Regions from separate parts of the Streptomyces sp. NPDC013157 genome, predicted to be linked through region 1. Evidence: riboswitches for the same ligand, from Rfam matches in the RefSeq annotation. Region 1 holds a riboswitch; the other holds the start of a gene.
The links. Region 1 has a riboswitch for glycine ahead of gcvP (aminomethyl-transferring glycine dehydrogenase). Riboswitches for the same ligand answer to the same signal wherever they lie in the genome.
Positions count from the first base shown of each region.

Region 1 (8,718 bases):
GTCACAGCCGAAACTCATGGGCAATTGCCAGCGGCCATTGAGAGCGTCCTACGGCCTCCCGCCAGAGCATTCGGCTAGCCTTTCCCCGCGGTGGGGCACGGGAAACCACTCCTAGGGTGATTATCACTCGGCGTGCCGAGTGTGGCGATCGTTGACGCACCCCTGGTGACTGCCTACCGTCGAGAAGGCAGGTCAAGGACGGAGGTCGGCGTGAGAAGCAGCGGCGACGGTATGGCTGGGGGTGCCCCCGGACGCGGTTTCGGGGAGAGCGGTCCGTCCCCGCTTCACAGCAGCATTGCCGGTCACGCCCCGCAGCGGCCGACCGCAGTGCCGAGCGGCGGAGGGGCGGCGTCCATGGCCACCGAGGAGATCGGCTACCGCGGGCCCACGGCCTGCGCGGCGGCCGGCATCACCTACCGGCAGCTCGACTACTGGGCCCGCACCGGCCTGGTCGAGCCCAGCGTGCGGCCCGCCTACGGGTCGGGCACCCAGCGTCTCTACAGCTTCCGGGACGTCGTCGTCCTGAAGATCGTCAAGCGGTTCCTGGACACCGGGGTCTCCCTCCAGAACATCCGCACCGCCGTCCAGCACCTGAGGGAACGCGGTTTCCGCGATCTGGAGCGCATGACCCTGATGAGCGACGGTGCCACGGTCTACGAGTGCACCTCGCCCGACGAGGTGCACGCCCTGCTCCAGGGCGGTCAGGGCATCTTCGGGATCGCGGTCGGCGTGGTGTGGCGGGACGTGGAGAGCGCTCTCTCCCAGCTGCACGGCGAGCGCGTCGACACCGGGGAGACGCTCGTCGGCCACAACCCGGCCGACGAACTGGCGCGGCGGCGCAACCGCGCGGTCTGAAGGCCCCATGTGATGCCCCGGCACGGGAAACCGTGCCGGGGCATTGTCAGTGGTGTGGTGCAGCATCGGAGATGTGAGAAACGCGCCCACGATCCTGCATCTCGACATGGATGCCTTCTTCGCCTCGGTGGAGCAGGCGTCCAAGCCGAGCCTGCGCGGGAAGGCCGTGGTCGTGGGCGGGCTCGGACCGCGCGGTGTGGTGGCCACCGCGTCGTACGAGGCCCGGGTCTTCGGGGTGCACTCCGCGATGCCGATGGGGCAGGCGCGGCGGCTGGCGCCGAACGCCGCGTATCTGGTGCCGCGCTTCGGGCTGTACCGGTCGATCAGCGAGCAGGTGATGGGGCTGCTGCGGGGGCTCTCGCCGCTGGTGGAGCCGCTCAGCCTGGACGAGGCCTTCGTGGATCTGGAGGCCGGTGGGGTGGCCTGGGACGCCATGTCGGCGCGGCTGGTCGGGGAGAGGCTGCGCGCCGACATACGGGCCGCCACGGGGCTCTCCGGGTCCGTCGGGCTCGCCGCCTCCAAGATGCTCGCGAAGATCGCCTCCGAACAGGCCAAGCCGGACGGACTGGTGCTGATCGAGCCGGGCACGGAGCGGGCGATGCTCGGGCCGATGACGGTGCGGACCCTGCCGGGGGTGGGGCCGGCGACGGGGGACCATCTGCGGCGGGCCGGGATCACCACGGTCGACGAGATCGCCGAGGCGGGGGAGGACGAGCTGGTACGGCTGCTCGGCAAGGCGCACGGGCACGCGCTGTACGCGATGGCGCTCGCGCACGACGAGCGGCCCGTGGTGGCCGAACGGGAGACGAAGTCGGTGTCGGTCGAGGACACCTACGACGTGGACATCCACGACCGGCTGCGGGTGGGCCTGGAGGTGCAGCGGCTGGCCGACCGGTGCGTGCGGCGGCTGCGGGGGGCCGGGCTGTCCGGGCGGACCATCGTGCTGAAGGTGCGGCGGTACGACTTCTCGACGCTCACCCGGTCCGAGACGCTCAGAGGGCCGACCGACGACCCGGCGGTGGTGCGGGAGGCGGCCGCGCGGTTGCTGGACTCGGTGGACACGACGGGGGGCGTGCGGTTGCTGGGGGTGGGGGTGTCGGGGCTGGCCGACTACACGCAGGAGGACCTGTTCGCGCAGGCGGCGGCCGGGGAGGGGGCGGCGGAGTTCACGGCGGAGGAGGACGTGGCGGAGCCGGTCGCTGAGGAGCAGGTGGTTGCCGAGCGGCGGTGGCCGGCGGGGCACGACGTGCGGCATGCCGAGTACGGGCACGGATGGGTGCAGGGGAGCGGGCTCGGGCGGGTGACGGTGCGGTTCGAGACGCCGGGGTCCATGGGGCCGGGGAGAGTGCGGACGTTCCGGGTCGAGGACCCTGAGCTGGAGCCTGCGGAGCCGCTGCCGTTGGTGCCGGGGGTTTCGGCGGACGGCGTGCGTACGTGACTGTGGGTCGGGGCTGGGGGGGGGGGGGCTCACCGGCGCTGGCAGGGTGGCGCTGCGCCCACCCGTGCCGCCCCAGCGGCATGACTGCCCGCGGCTGAAGAAACCTGAAGGGGCGCTGGGGGTACCCCCGGCAGGAGGCTGGGGGAGGAAGTGCGCGACCAGCCCCCACCGGCCCGCGGCCAAACCACGACCGTACCCGGCGTCGGCGTCACGCCCCCGCGTCCTCCGTCCCCGCCAGCTTGCCGAAGTCGTGGTCCGGATGGTCGTGGGGCGGGGGAGCCGTGTCCAGGCCGTAGTGGTGGTAGAGCTGGAGTTCCTGTTCCGGGGAGAGGTGGCGGCCCACGCCGAAGTCGGGGGCGTCTTTGATCAGGGCGCGGTCGAAGGGGACCTTCAGGGTGCCCTCAACCAGTTCGCTGGGCTCCAGGGGCACGAAGGCGTCCCGGGAGAACAGGCCGGTGCGTATGGCCGCCCACTCCGGCACGCCCGTCGCGTCGTCGAGGTACACCTCGTCGATCGTGCCGATCTTCGTGCCGTTGCGGTCGAACGCCTTGCGGCCGATCAGGTTGCGCGGATCGATGTCGGTCTGCACGGGCCCTCCACTTGGTCGCAACTCATCCGTAAGCACTACAAAAGAGCACATTGAAGGAGGCGGCCACTCGAAGACTCCGGTGTTGCCCCCGCTGGTAGGCTGGCAGGCGGCTGCTGACCCCGTGCGGGAGAGTCCTCCGGGAAACCGGAGGCGCCGAAGGAGCAAATCCTCCCCGGAATCTCTCAGGCTCACGTACCGCACGGACGAGGTCACTCTGGAAAGCAGGGCGGATGCCGACGGTGTCCGCTCTCACCGACGGTGAAAGCCGGTGGTCCACAAGGGCGCACCGGCGAAGCTCTCAGGTCAGATGACAGAGGGGGAGGCCGTCGGGGTACCCGTGCCGGGGTACCCCTCGAAGGTCGCGTCAGACCAGGAGGCCTCCGCAATGACCGCCCAGCGCATTCCGCTCTCCGAGCTTGAGCAGGGTATTCCCTTCGAGCAGCGCCATATCGGCCCCGACCACGAGGCTCGGGCCAAGATGCTCGCCCAGGTCGGGTACGGCTCGCTCGACGACCTGACCGCGGCCGCCGTGCCGGACGTGATCAAGAACGCCGACCGGCTCGAGCTGCCGGCCGCCCGGACCGAGGCCGAGGTGCTGGCCGAGCTGCGGTCGCTGGCCGACCGTAACCAGGTGCTCGACTCGATGATCGGCCTGGGGTACTACGGGACCTTCACGCCGCCCGTGATCCTGCGCAACGTGATGGAGAACCCCGCCTGGTACACGGCCTACACGCCGTACCAGCCGGAGATCTCCCAGGGCCGGCTGGAAGCGCTGCTGAACTTCCAGACCGTGGTCGCCGACCTCACCGGGCTGCCCACCTCCGGTGCCTCGCTGCTCGACGAGGGCACGGCCGCCGCCGAGGCCATGGCCCTGTCGCTGCGCATGGGCAAGAACAAGAAGGGCGTCTTCGTCGTCGACGCGGACGCGCTGCCGCAGACCATCGCCGTGATCCGGACCCGGGCCGAGCCGACGGGCGTGGAGGTCGTGGTCGCCGACCTCGCCGACGGTATTCCGGCTGACCTCGCCGGGCGTGAGATCAACGGGGTCCTCGTCCAGTACCCCGGTGCCTCCGGTGCCGTACGCGACATCAAGGCCGTCGTCGAGCAGGCGCACGCAGTCGGCGCGCTCGTCACCGTCGCCGCCGACCTGCTCGCGCTGACCCTGCTGACCTCGCCGGGCGAGCTCGGGGCCGACATCGCCGTCGGCACCACCCAGCGGTTCGGTGTGCCGATGGGCTTCGGCGGGCCGCACGCCGGTTACATGGCGGTCCGGGAGAAGTTCGCGCGCAGCCTGCCCGGACGGCTCGTGGGCGTCTCCGTGGACGCCGACGGGAACAAGGCGTACCGGCTGGCGCTGCAGACCCGCGAGCAGCACATCCGGCGGGAGAAGGCCACCAGCAACATCTGCACCGCGCAGGTGCTGCTCGCCGTGATGGCCGGTATGTACGCCGTCTACCACGGTTCCGAGGGGCTCAAGGCCATCGCGCAGCGGACGCACCGCTACGCCACGATCCTCGCCGCGGGACTCACGGCCGGCGGTGTCGAGATCGTGCACGGCGCCTACTTCGACACCCTCACCGCGCGCGTGCCCGGCAAGGCCGCCGAGATCGTCGCCGCCGCCCGCCAGGGCGGTGTCAACCTGCGGCTCGTCGACTCCGACCACGTCTCCATGGCCTGCGACGAGACCACCACCCGCACCCAGCTGGGCGCCGTGTGGACGGCCTTCGGCGTCGAGGGCGACGTCGAGGCGCTGGACGCCGTCACCGAGGACACGCTGCCCGAGGCGCTGCTGCGCACCGACGGCTACCTCGCCCACCCCGTCTTCCGGCAGCACCGCTCCGAGACCGCGATGCTCCGCTACCTGCGCAGGCTCGCCGACCGGGACTACGCGCTGGACCGCGGCATGATCCCGCTGGGCTCCTGCACCATGAAGCTCAACGCGACCACCGAGATGGAACCGGTCACCTGGTCCGAGTTCGGCCAGCTGCACCCGTTCGCGCCCGCCGAGCAGGCACAGGGCTACCTGTCCCTCATCCGGGAGCTGGAGGAGCGGCTCGCCGAGGTCACCGGGTACGACAAGGTGTCGCTGCAGCCCAACGCCGGATCGCAGGGCGAGTTCGCCGGGCTGCTCGCCGTACGCGCATACCACCGCGCCAACGGCGACGCACAGCGGACCGTCTGCCTGATCCCGTCCTCCGCGCACGGCACCAACGCCGCCAGCGCCGTCATGGCGGGCATGAAGGTCGTCGTCGTGAAGACCGCCGAGGACGGCGAGATCGACGTCGAGGACCTGCGGGCGAAGATCGAACAGCACCGTGACGAGCTCGCGGTCCTGATGATCACCTATCCCTCCACGCACGGGGTGTTCGAGGAGCACGTCGCGGACATCTGCGCGCAGGTGCACGAGGCCGGCGGACAGGTGTACGTCGACGGCGCCAACCTCAACGCCCTCGTCGGACTGGCCAAGCCCGGGCACTTCGGCGGGGACGTCTCCCACCTCAACCTGCACAAGACCTTCTGCATCCCGCACGGCGGCGGCGGTCCGGGCGTCGGTCCGGTGGCCGTACGGGCCCACCTGGCGCCGTACCTGCCGAACCACCCGCTCCAGCCCGCCGCCGGGCCGGAGAGCGGCGTCGGGCCGATCTCGGCCGCGCCGTGGGGATCCGCGGGGATCCTGCCGATCTCGTGGGCGTACGTCCGGCTCATGGGCGGCGAGGGGCTGAAGCGGGCCACGCAGGTGGCCGTGCTCAGCGCCAACTACGTCGCCAAGCGGCTGGAGCCGCACTACCCCGTGCTCTACACCGGGCCCGGCGGGCTGGTCGCGCACGAGTGCATCATCGACCTGCGGCCGCTGACCAAGGCGACCGGAGTGAGCGTCGACGACGTCGCGAAGCGGCTCATCGACTACGGCTTCCACGCGCCGACGATGTCCTTCCCGGTGGCCGGCACGCTGATGATCGAGCCGACCGAGTCCGAGGACCTCGGTGAGCTGGACCGGTTCTGCGAGGCGATGATCGCCATCCGGGCGGAGATCGACAAGGTCGGGGCGGGGGAGTGGCCCGCCGAGGACAACCCGCTGCGCGGGGCTCCGCACACCGCGACCGCGCTCGGTGGGGAGTGGAAGCACGAGTACAGCCGCACGGAGGCCGTCTTCCCGGGCGGCGTGTCCGCCGCCGACAAGTACTGGCCGCCGGTGCGCCGGATCGACCAGGCCTTCGGCGACCGGAACCTGGTGTGCTCGTGTCCGCCGCTGGACGCGTACGAGGACTGATGCACAGGGTGTGAGGGAGGCCCCGCTTCGGCGGGGCCTCCCGCTTTCACGCCGGGTAGGCGTGTGTCTGGGTCGCCTTCACCGTCGCCCAGACCGTGGCGCCCGGGTGCAGGTCCAGTTCCGCGGCGGCGACCGTGGTGAGGTCGGCGGCGAGGGCGAGTTCCCCGGTCAGGTCGGCGCGGATCTGGTCGCCGTGGGTCTCCAGGCCGGCGACCTCGCAGCGCCAGAGGTTGCGGGCGCTGGCGCCCGTGGGGCGGTCCCGGAAGAGGGTGACGGCGCTCGGCGGGAACGCGACGAAGACGTCACCGGCGAGGACTTCTGTGGTGGTGATGGTGGTGCTGTTCGAGGGTGCCGTGTCCAGTTCGACCGTGTGACCCTCGGCCCGGCCCCGGTAGAGGTTGAGGCCGACCAGGTGGGCGATGTAGTCCGTGCGCGGGTGGCGGGCGATGTCGGCGGGCGTGCCCTCCTGGACGACCCGGCCGTGTTCGATGACGACCAGGCGGTCGGCCAGCACCATGGCGTCCAGCGGGTCGTGCGTGACCAGGACCGCGACCGCCTCGAACTCGGCCAGATGACGGCGGAGTTGAGAACGCACGTCGAGGCGGGTGCGGGCGTCCAGGGCGGCGAGGGGTTCGTCGAGGAGGAGGAGACGGGGGCGGGTGGCCAGCGCGCGGGCCAGTGCGACGCGCTGGGCCTGACCGCCGGAGAGCCGGCGGGGTTTGACGCCGGCGTGCGCGGTGAGGCCCATGCGGTCCAGCCAGGCGGTCGCCTGGGCGCGGGCCTCGGCCTTTGTCGCGCCCTGGCAGCGGGGGCCGAAGGCGACATTGTCGAGGGCCGTGAGGTGGGGGAAGAGGAGGTAGTCCTGGAAGACGACGCCCACCGGGCGGGATTCGGGGGGCGTGCGGTCCAACTCCGTGCCGTCCAGGTGGAGATGGCCGGCGGTGAGGGGGGTGAGGCCGGTCAGGGCGCGGAGGGCGGTGGTCTTGCCCGCGCCGTTGGGGCCGAGGAGGGCGACGACCTCGCCGGGGGCGGCGGTGAGGGTGATGTCGAGGCGGAAGGTGGGGCGGGTGACGACGAGGTGGGCGTGGAGGCCGGGCGTCGCCGGGCGCAGGTGGGTGGGGGGTGCCGCCCGGCCTTCGGCCGGGACGGGGTTCCCACCCGCACCACTCGTGCGGGTATCAGTGTCGGGTGCGGGTGGTCCCTGTGGGGGCTGAGCGCCGTCGGCGGCCGCGGGGTGTCGGTGTGTCATCGGGGCGTCGTCCACCAGGTCGTCCTCAAGATGCCGTCATCCAACGATCCCGCAGTGCCGCCAGTACCGCGATCGACACGGTCAGCAGCACCAGGCTGAGGGCGATCGCCGCGTCGGGGTCGTTCTGCAGGGCCAGGTAGACGGCGAGCGGCATGGTCTGGGTGCGGCCGGGGAAGTTGCCGGCGAAGGTGATCGTCGCTCCGAACTCGCCCAGTGCACGGGCCCAGGCCAGGACCGCGCCGGCCGCGATGCCGGGGGCGATGAGGGGGAGCGTGACCCGGCGGAACGCGGTGAAACGGGAGGCGCCCAGGGTGGTGGCGGCCTCCTCGTAGCGGGGGTCGGCGGCCCGCAGCGTGCCCTCGACGCTGATCACCAGGAACGGCATGGCCACGAAGGACTCGGCGACCACCACACCGGCCGTGGTGAACGGGAGCGTGATGCCGAACCAGGCGTCCAGCCACTGGCCCACCACTCCGTTGCGGCCGAGGGCCAGGAGCAGGGCCACACCGCCCACCACCGGGGGGAGGACGAGGGGAAGGGTGACCAGCGCCCGTACGAAGCCCCGGCCGGGGAACTCCGTGCGGGCCAGCAGCCAGGCCAGCGGTACGCCCAGGACCAGGCTCACGGCCGTCGCCGCCGTCGCGCAGACCAGGGAGAGCTGGAGGGCCTGCCACACCTCGGTACTGGTCAGCAGCGACGGCAGGCTGCGCCAGGGGGCCCGCACCAGCAGGGCGACCAACGGCAGGAGCAGGAAGACCAGAGCTACCGCTCCGGGGAGGAGGAGCGGTAGCGGCACGGCCGACCGGACGCGCCGGCGCCGCGGACCGCCCGTGAGGGTGCCGACCGCGGCGCCGGACTCGTCGGCCTTCGTCACGGCTTGAGGAACCCGGCGTCGTTCAGCACCTTCTGGCCCTCGGCGGACTGCACCAGGGCGATGAACGCCTTGGCCACCGTCGGGTTCGGGGCGTTCTTCAGGAGGGCGATCGGGTAGTCGTTGATCGCGTTTGCGGACTCGGGGAACTCCACGCCCTCGACCTTGCTGCCGGCGGCCTTGACGTCGGTCTTGTAGACGACCGCCGCGTCGGCCTCCTTCAGCACCACCTTGTTGAGGGCGGACTTCACGTCCTCCTCGTAGGAGACGGGGGTGAGCTTCAGCTTGCTGGCGTCCAGGGCCTTCTGCGCGGCGGCACCGCACGGCACCGTCTTGTCGCAGAGGACGACCTTGAGCGAGGACTTGGTGAGGTCCTTCAGGGAGGAGATCTTGTCGGGGTTGCCCGGCAGGGTGGCGATCTCCAGCTGGTTGCGGACGAAGGTGG
Region 1 is NZ_JBIBAK010000020.1:246,046-254,763, reverse strand. Features, by position in the region: gene ACFY6U_RS43580 (MerR family transcriptional regulator) at 211-855, shown strand; gene ACFY6U_RS43575 (DNA polymerase IV) at 929-2,293, shown strand; gene ACFY6U_RS43570 (PRC-barrel domain-containing protein) at 2,502-2,882, opposite strand; glycine riboswitch at 2,997-3,090, shown strand; gene gcvP (aminomethyl-transferring glycine dehydrogenase) at 3,268-6,153, shown strand; gene ACFY6U_RS43560 (ABC transporter ATP-binding protein) at 6,200-7,402, opposite strand; gene modB (molybdate ABC transporter permease subunit) at 7,428-8,276, opposite strand; gene modA (molybdate ABC transporter substrate-binding protein) at 8,273-8,718, opposite strand, start outside.

Region 2 (8,718 bases), on a different contig from region 1:
GGACACCCGTGCCGCCGAGGTCGATCGCGTCGCCGGCCTGGACGTCCTTGTCGATCGTCTCGGCGTTGACCTTCAGGTTGACGACGATCTTGTCCGGCAGCTGCTTGCGCAGCGGGTCGGTCTTCGGGTCCCAGTTCTTGTTGCGGACCAGCACGGCCTGCTTGCCGTCCTGGTAGCTCTGGAACTGGTACGAGCCGGAGGACACGATGTTCTTGACGTAGTCGACGCCGTTGTCCTTGGCCTGCGGGACCGGGGCCGTCTGCGGGGCCGAGACCAGGTAGTCGAACTCCTGGAAGGCCTGCTTCAGGTGGAAGACGATCGTGGTGTCGTCCGGGGTCTCGATGGACGCGAGGCCCTTGGCGCTCTTGTCCTTGTAGGGACCCTTGTACTTGTCGCCGCCGACCAGGAACTGCTGGAAGTAGTTCGGGCCGAGGGAGAGCACGTCACGCGCGAAGTTGGAGCGCTCGACGGCGTACTTGACATCCTTGGACGTGATCGCCGTGCCGTCCTGGTACTTCAGACCCGAACGCAGCTTGTACGTCCAGGTCTTGCCGCCGTCGCTCGGAACGCCCTTGCTCGCGGCGAGGTCCGGGACCAGGGTGTTGCCCTTGGAACCGGGGCCGGGCTCGAACGTCATCAGCGGGCGGGCGTACAGCCGGCTGAAGTTGTACATGTAGGCGTAGTACGTGTTACCGGGGTCGAACGAGTCCGGGACGTCGGACAGCTCGTAGGTGACCGTCCCGCCCTTCTTGTCGGACGCGTTGACGACACCCTTGGTAGCGGCGTTGGCCGCGGCGGAGCTACCGCCGCCGTTGCCGTCCTTGTTGTCATCGGCCTTGCTGCACCCTGCAACCAGCAGGGTGGCGGAGCCGATGGCCGCGATCGCGGCCAGCGCTGACCTTCGCATGATGGGCGGGTTCCCCTCCATTGTCGGAAACTTTTCGGGCTCTCGGTGACAGCAGGCGTCAGCGGCTGCGCGGGTCGAGAGCGTCGCGGAGACCGTCACCGAGCAGGTTGAACGCCAGCACGGTCACGAAGATGGCAAGGCCGGGCACGATCATGTACTCGGGATCGACCTGGTAGTACGTCACCGCTTCGCGGAGCATGCCGCCCCAGGACGCCTGCGGGGGCTGGATGCCGACGCCGAGGAAGCTGAGGGACGCCTCGAAGAGGATGTTGGTCGGGATCAGCAGGGTCGAGTAGACGATGATCGGGCCGACCAGGTTGGGCATCAGCTCGCGGAACAGGATGTACGGGCCCTTGGCGCCCATGCCGCGGGAGGCGTCGACGAACTCGCGCTCCCGCAGGGCCAGGGTCTGGCCGCGCACGATCCGGCCCAGGTAGGGCCAGTTGAAGAAGCCGATGACGAAGATGAGCACGCTCAGGTGCAGCGGCAGTCCGTTCAGGCCGAACGCGCCGCCCTGGAGGGTGGCGGAGATGGCGATGGCGAACAGCAGGAGGGGGAAGGCCAGGAAGGTGTCCATCAGGCGGCTGATGACCGAGTCGACCCGGCCGCCGTAGTAGCCCGCGACGACGCCCATGATCGCGCCGATCACGTTGGACAGGATCGTCGAACCGAAGGCGACCACCAGCGACACCCAGGAGCCCTCCAGGATGCGGGTGGCGATGTCACGGCCGAACTTCGGGTCCACGCCCAGCGGGTGATCAAGGCTCATACCGCCCCAGCCGCCGTTGGGCAGCGAGGTGTTGGCGTCGATCAGCTCCTGGTGGAAGGCGTTGGGGTCGAGACCGAAGAGGGCCTGGATGGGGCGGGCGAGGATCGCGACGAGAATCAGCAGAACGACAACGATGCCGCCGGCCACGGCGACCCTGTCCTTCTTGAACCGGGTCCAGGCGATCTGCCCGAGGGAACGACCCTCGATCTGCCCCTTACCGGCACCCTCCAGCACAGCCTCCGGCTGTGCCTCGGCTGCCGCCCCGGTGGTCTCGATCGGTGCGGTCACGGTGAGCGACCCCTCTCGCCGGCGGTGACCGGCCTACGCCAGCCGCGGATTGCGGCTTTGTCGACTTGCTCGATCATGAGGTTTAAACCGACCTCATGTCTGACTGGCGAGTCTTCAGCGTCGTCGCGATCACCCGCCAGATCTGGCGAAGAAAGTATGCGCAACCGTGATGCAGTCCGAGGGATTCCGTTATCCGAACAGTGGGTAACGCCCCTCGGACGCAGGCCAGTTGGGACATAACGCCGAATTCGGTCGGAACGGAACGTTCCGGCGTCATCTACGCGCGGAGAAATGTGTTCGTTACGTAAATCTTGTGAACCCCCTCGGCCGACCCGAGGGGAGAGCGCCCCGTCGCGTCAGTAACCGCCCTGGGCCGGTGGATACCCGTACCCCGTCGCCGGCGCCGGCGGCAGCGCCGCGTGGGCTTCGCGGTCGTAGAACGGCCGTGCCGTCGCCCGCATCCACATCACGACCGGGTCGTACTCGTCGGTCATCGCGACCGTCGACACCGGCAGCCCGTCCGGCACCGCCCCGATCGACTGCTGCATCATCCCCCGCACCGAGTCCACGGCCGGCGGCGAGGTGTCGTACACGTCCAGGCCGATCGCGAGGTACGGCGCCCCGAGGGCCGGCTGCACCCAGGCGCGGCGCAGGGAGCGCACCGCGGGGGTGCGGTGGGCGTTCTGCGTGAGCAGGGCGTAGAACTGCGGGATCTCGATGGCCGGTTCGGTGAGCCGGAGCGGGCCGGCCGGCTGGCGGTCCAGGCCGGTGGCGATGCGGCGCAGGTCCAGCCAGGGGATGCCGACGCCGCCGCCCGGGGCGTGCGGGTTGAGCCAGAGGCCGAAGTGGTCGGGGTAGAGCGTGCGGGCCACGTCGATGCCGTCGACCACCTCGTACGAGCGGTTCCAGCCGCTCGCGGAGAGTTCCTGGGCCGAGGTCACACAGGGGGCGTAGCCGTGACCCTCGACCTCCATGTTCCCGTACTGGGCGTCGGGGGAGCCGGCCTGGCCGTGCCAGAGGAGCATCCAGATCTGGCCGGAGGAGGGCGTGGCGAGGGCGCGGAGGAGTGCCTCGTAGGCGTCGTAGCGCCCGGGGGTTACCTGGCGCAGCATGTGCTCGACCTGTCCGGTCGCCGCGGTGCCGCTGGCGCTCACGTGTTACCGCCCCTTCATCTGGTGCCCCGCGTTTGGAGACAGCTTATGCGCCCAGGGGGCGGGGGCCGATTGTCCGTGCGCGGGTGCGGCTTCGTGGTGGCTGGTCGCGCAGTTCCCCGCGCCCCTTGGTTGGCTGCCCTGAGGGCGTTTCTAGTGGCCGTATCGATAGAAGGGACGCACGTTCTCCCGCATCCAGTGGCCGACCGGGTCGTCCGCCACGTCGAGCAGGACCAGGTTCACCGGCCACCTCACCGGCACCCGGCCCAGGGCCTTGCCCAGGGCCTCCAGGGGCAGGGCGCGCACGTCGCCCTCCCACTGGGAGAGTTCGACGCCCACGAACATCACCGGGTCCGCCGTCTCGACCGCGGCGAGGCAGCGGCGGGCCGAGGCGACGACGCCGATCGCCGCGAACTCCGCCGACGCCGCGGCCAGGAAGTCCATCGGGTCGTCCTGCCAGTCCGGTTCGAAGAGGCGGACCCGGCCGCCGGAGGCGGGGCCGTCCAGTTCGGTACGGCCGGTCCGGCAGAGCTGGGCGACCGCCTCCGGCGGCAGCGGGACCCCGACGACTCCCCCGGGGTTCACGGCGATGCCGACCTGCGGGGGCAGCCCGCGGGCGAACTCGACCGCCGGGGCGATCGTGTACGACAGATGGGAGCCGGCCACCAGGCGGAACTGCTCCTCGGAGCTGAAGACCGGCACGTACACCTGGCCCGCGATCTCCGTTGTGGGCAGGTCCAGCGGGCCGCTGTGCGGGCCGCCGCCCTCGGGCAGCGGGATCCACAGGAAACTCCGGCCCAGTACCTCGATGAGCCGGCCCGCCGCCGCGGGCACGCCGAGGGAGGCCGACAGGACCTCCTCCAGTTCGTTGCCGGGCCACCCGCCGTGCGGGTGGGGGTGCGCCTGTGCCGGGAAGTCCGCGGGAATGTCCGCCGGGAAGTCCATCTGCCTACCGCCTGCTGGAAACCACTGCTGAGGCTGGAAAGGCTAGCGGGTGACACCGACAAAGCCACCCCACCAGCCGATTCAGGCCGCGAAGGCGATCCGGCGCAGTACGTCCGCCGCGTCCCGGTCGAGGAGGACCGCCGAACCGACGCCCTCGGGCAGCCTCCCCTTCTCCGCCGCGCGCAGCAGCCGCCCGGCCGCCCGGCGGTGGCGCAGGAAGGCGTACCGGGAGACGCCCCGGCCGCGTTCGCGCTGGCCGTCCAGTGCCGTGCCCGGCGTGACGTCGAGGAGCAGCAGGTGCAGGGTGCCGCCGCGGCGGCGGGCCTCCCGGGCCAGCCAGTCGCGCACCCAGGCCTGGGTCCCGCAGTCGTGCACGACCACGCCCTCGCCGGTGCCGAGGGCCCGACGCAGCCCGGCGTAGTGGGCGATGCGGACCAGCGGGCGGTAGACGGCGTACGGCAGGAGGCGGGCCAGGCGGGCGTCCCAGCGGTCGCGGGTGTCCTGGGAGTCGATGCGGATGCCCTGGACGGTGCGGTGCATCAGGGTGGACTTGCCGCTGCCGGGCAGCCCCGTGACCACGACCAGGTCACGGGGGCCGAAGAGCAGGCCGTGCGGGCTGTGCCCGGCGCGGTCGCGCAGGTCGCGGACGACCGGTGCGGGGAGCTCGCCGCACCGCTCGCGGGCCGGGGCCGCCGGCTGCCGGGGCACGGCGATGCCCGTCGTCGTCGCGTATGCCGTGGTCCTTGTCACCGTGATCGTCCTCCCTGGGGGTTCAGGAAAGGTTCTCCCCACTTAACGTAAAGAGAAGGTAATGCACGGCGTCTCGCGGTTCCGTTCGCGTACTGCCACAGGCCCGTCACAGAACGGAGGGCCAGGTCCGGCCTGCCACGGCCCCGGGCGGCGTGCAATGATGTCCGCGCCAACTGCATACCGGCCGCTTGAATCCGCGCGGGAGAGTCCCCAGCCGTCTTCGCTGGGGCGCCGAAGGAGCAAGTCCCTCCCTTGAATCTCTCAGGCCCCGTTACCGCGCGGGCGAGGCACATCTGAAAAGCGGGCCGCTGTGTCAGTGGCTCCACCCAAGGTGCAAGCCGTGGTCACATCCGTGGTCAGGGCGAACCTCTCAGGTTCCGATGACAGATGGGGAGGACAGCCCTCGCCTGTCATGCCCTTGGGACCTCCGGGAGACGACCGACCGATGAGCAGTACCGATTCCGCCGCACCCCGCCGTACCGCGCTCGATGCCCTGCACCGCTCGCTCGGCGCGACCATGACCGACTTCGCCGGCTGGGACATGCCCCTGCGCTACGGCTCCGAGCGCGACGAGCACGTCGCCGTACGGACCAGGGCCGGGCTCTTCGACCTCTCCCACATGGGCGAGATCACCGTGACCGGCCCCCAGGCCGCCGCCCTGCTGAACCACGCCCTGGTCGGCAACATCGCCTCCGTCGGCGTGGGCCGGGCCCGCTACACCATGATCTGCCGGGCCGACGGCGGCATCCTGGACGACCTGATCGTCTACCGGCTGGCCGAGGCCGAGTACATGGTCGTCGCCAACGCCTCCAACGCCCAGGTCGTCCTCGACGCGCTCGTGGAACGCTCCGCCGGCTTCGAGGCCGAGGTCCGCGACGACCGGGACGCGTACGCGCTGATCGCCGTCCAGGGCCCGGAGTCCCCGGGCATCCTCGCCTCCCTCACCGACGCCGACCTGGACGGGCTGAAGTACTACGCCGGGCTGCCCGGCACCGTCGCCGGCGTCCCGGCGCTGATCGCACGCACCGGCTACACCGGCGAGGACGGCTTCGAGCTGTTCGTGAAGCCGGAGCACGCGGTGGAGCTGTGGCAGGCGCTGACCAAGGCGGGTTCCGCGGTGGGCCTGGTGCCGTGCGGTCTCTCCTGCCGGGACACGCTGCGGCTGGAGGCGGGCATGCCGCTGTACGGGCATGAGCTCACCACCTCGCTCACCCCTTTCGACGCCGGGCTCGGCCGGGTGGTGAAGTTCGAGAAGGAGGGCGACTTCGTGGGGCGCGCGGCGCTCGCCGAGGCCGCCGCCCGAGCGGAGCAGAACCCGCCGCGGGTGCTCGTCGGCCTGGTCGCCGAAGGCCGCCGGGTGCCCCGCGCCGGATACCCGGTGGTCGCCGGCGGCGAGGTGATCGGCGAGGTCACCTCGGGCGCCCCCTCCCCCACCCTGGGCAAGCCGATCGCCATGGCGTACGTCGACGCCGCGCACTCGGCGCCGGGCACGGCAGGCGTCGGCGTGGACATCCGGGGCAGTCACGAGCCGTACGAAGTCGTGCCGCTGCCGTTCTACAAGCGCCGGAAGTGATCACCCCAACCGGCGTCGGCAACAGCCACCGGGCGTGACCTGGCGCACATCGCCGCTGGTCACGCGCGTTCCCAGCAGTCCCCCATTCACCAGCACTCCCCCGCGTACAGGAGAATTCAGGCCATGAGCAACCCCCAGCAGCTGCGTTACAGCAAGGAGCACGAGTGGCTGACGGCCGCCGAGGACGGCGTGGCGACGGTCGGCATCACGGAGCACGCGGCCAACGCGCTCGGTGACGTCGTCTTCGTCCAGCTCCCGGCGGTCGGCGACACGGTGACCGCGGGCGAGTCCTGCGGCGAGCTGGAGTCGACCAAGTCGGTGTCCGACCTGTACGCGCCGGTCACCGGTGAGATCACCGCGGTCAACGAGGACGTCGTCGACGACCCGTCCCTGGTGAACTCGGCCCCCTTCGAGGGCGGCTGGCTGTTCAAGGTGAGCGTCACGGACGAGCCGGACGACCTGCTCTCCGCCGACGAGTACACCGCCTTCACCGCCGGCTGAGAGCCGCCGCAGACCCCGGCCTAGGAGTCGTAGAAACAGATGTCCGTTCTGAACACGCCCCTGCACGAGCTCGACCCCGAGGTAGCCGCCGCGGTCGACGCCGAGCTGGCGCGCCAGCAGTCCACCCTGGAGATGATCGCCTCGGAGAACTTCGCTCCGCTGGCGGTCATGGAGGCGCAGGGCTCGGTCCTCACCAACAAGTACGCCGAGGGCTACCCGGGCCGCCGCTACTACGGCGGCTGCGAGCACGTCGACGTCACCGAGCAGATCGCCATCGACCGGGTGAAGGAGCTGTTCGGCGCCGAGTACGCCAACGTGCAGCCGCACTCCGGTGCCTCCGCCAACCAGGCGGCCCTGTTCGCGCTGGCCCAGCCCGGCGACACCATCCTGGGCCTGGACCTCGCCCACGGCGGCCACCTGACCCACGGCATGCGGCTGAACTTCTCCGGCAAGCAGTTCGACGTGGTCGCCTACCACGTCGACGACTCCGGTCTGGTCGACATGGCCGAGGTGGAGCGGCTCGCCAAGGAGCACCGCCCGAAGGTGATCATCGCGGGCTGGTCGGCGTACCCGCGGCAGCTGGACTTCGCGGAGTTCCGCCGGATCGCCGACGAGGTCGAGGCCTACCTGTGGGTCGACATGGCGCACTTCGCCGGCCTGGTCGCGGCGGGGCTGCACCCGAACCCGGTCCCCTACGCGGACGTGGTCACCTCCACCACCCACAAGACGCTCGGCGGACCGCGCGGCGGGATCATCCTCGCCAAGCAGGCCTTCGCGAAGAAGCTGAACTCGTCCGTCTTCCCGGGCTTCCAGGGCGGTCCCCTGGAGCACGTGATCGCGGCGAAGGCGGTCTCCTTCAAGGTCGCCGCCTCGGAGGACTTCAAGGAGCGCCAGCGTCGTACGGTGGAGGGTGCGCGGATCCTGGCGGAACGGCTCACCGCCGCCGACGCCCGCGAGGCCGGCGTGAACGTCCTGTCCGGCGGCACGGACGTCCACCTGATCCTCGTCGACCTGCGTGCGTCGGAGCTGGACGGACAGCAGGCCGAGGACCGGCTCCACGAGGTCGGCATCACGGTCAACCGCAACGCCGTCCCGAACGACCCGCGGCCGCCGATGGTCACCTCGGGTCTGCGGATCGGCACCCCGGCGCTGGCCACCCGCGGCTTCACGACCGAGGACTTCGCCGAGGTCGCGGACGTGATCGCCGAGACGCTGAAGCCGTCCTACGACGCGGCGGCCATGAAGGCCCGGGTCGAGGCGCTGACGGCGAAGCACCCGCTTTACCCCGGTCTGAACAAGTAGTTCCCTGGTGGGGGCACCCGACGGCGTGTGCCCCCGCCCTCTCTGGAGGAGTTCCCGTGGCCATCTCGGTCTTCGACCTGTTCTCGATCGGCATCGGCCCGTCGAGCTCCCACACCGTCGGCCCGATGCGCGCGGCCCGGATGTTCGCCCGCCGCCTGCGCAACGAGGACCTGCTGGAGTCCGTCGCCTCGATACGTTCCGAGCTGTACGGCTCCCTCGGCGCGACCGGCCACGGCCACGGCACCCCCAAGGCCGTGCTGCTCGGTCTGGAGGGCGCCTCGCCGCGCACGGTGGACGTGGAGACCGCGGACGACCGCATCGAGGCGATCAAGGCCACGCGCCGCCTGTCCCTCCTCGGCGAGCACGAGATCCCGTTCTCCTTCGACGACGACCTGAAGCTCCACCGCCGCAAGGCGCTCCCCTACCACGCGAACGGCATGACCCTCTGGGCCTACGACGCGTCCGGGGCCGAGCTCCTCTCCAAGACGTACTACTCGGTCGGCGGCGGCTTCGTCGTCGACGAGGAAGCGGT
Region 2 is NZ_JBIBAK010000007.1:109,129-117,846, reverse strand. Features, by position in the region: gene ACFY6U_RS21935 (ABC transporter substrate-binding protein) at 1-928, opposite strand, end outside; gene ACFY6U_RS21930 (ABC transporter permease) at 966-1,964, opposite strand; gene ACFY6U_RS21925 (enhanced serine sensitivity protein SseB C-terminal domain-containing protein) at 2,321-3,118, opposite strand; gene ACFY6U_RS21920 (enhanced serine sensitivity protein SseB) at 3,269-4,060, opposite strand; gene ACFY6U_RS21915 (AAA family ATPase) at 4,142-4,816, opposite strand; glycine riboswitch at 5,000-5,097, shown strand; gene gcvT (glycine cleavage system aminomethyltransferase GcvT) at 5,256-6,383, shown strand; gene gcvH (glycine cleavage system protein GcvH) at 6,507-6,884, shown strand; gene glyA (serine hydroxymethyltransferase) at 6,924-8,186, shown strand; gene ACFY6U_RS21895 (L-serine ammonia-lyase) at 8,243-8,718, shown strand, end outside.
Region 2: it holds a riboswitch for glycine, as region 1 does, so the genes downstream of both, gcvT (glycine cleavage system aminomethyltransferase GcvT) here and gcvP (aminomethyl-transferring glycine dehydrogenase) in region 1, are expected to answer to the same signal.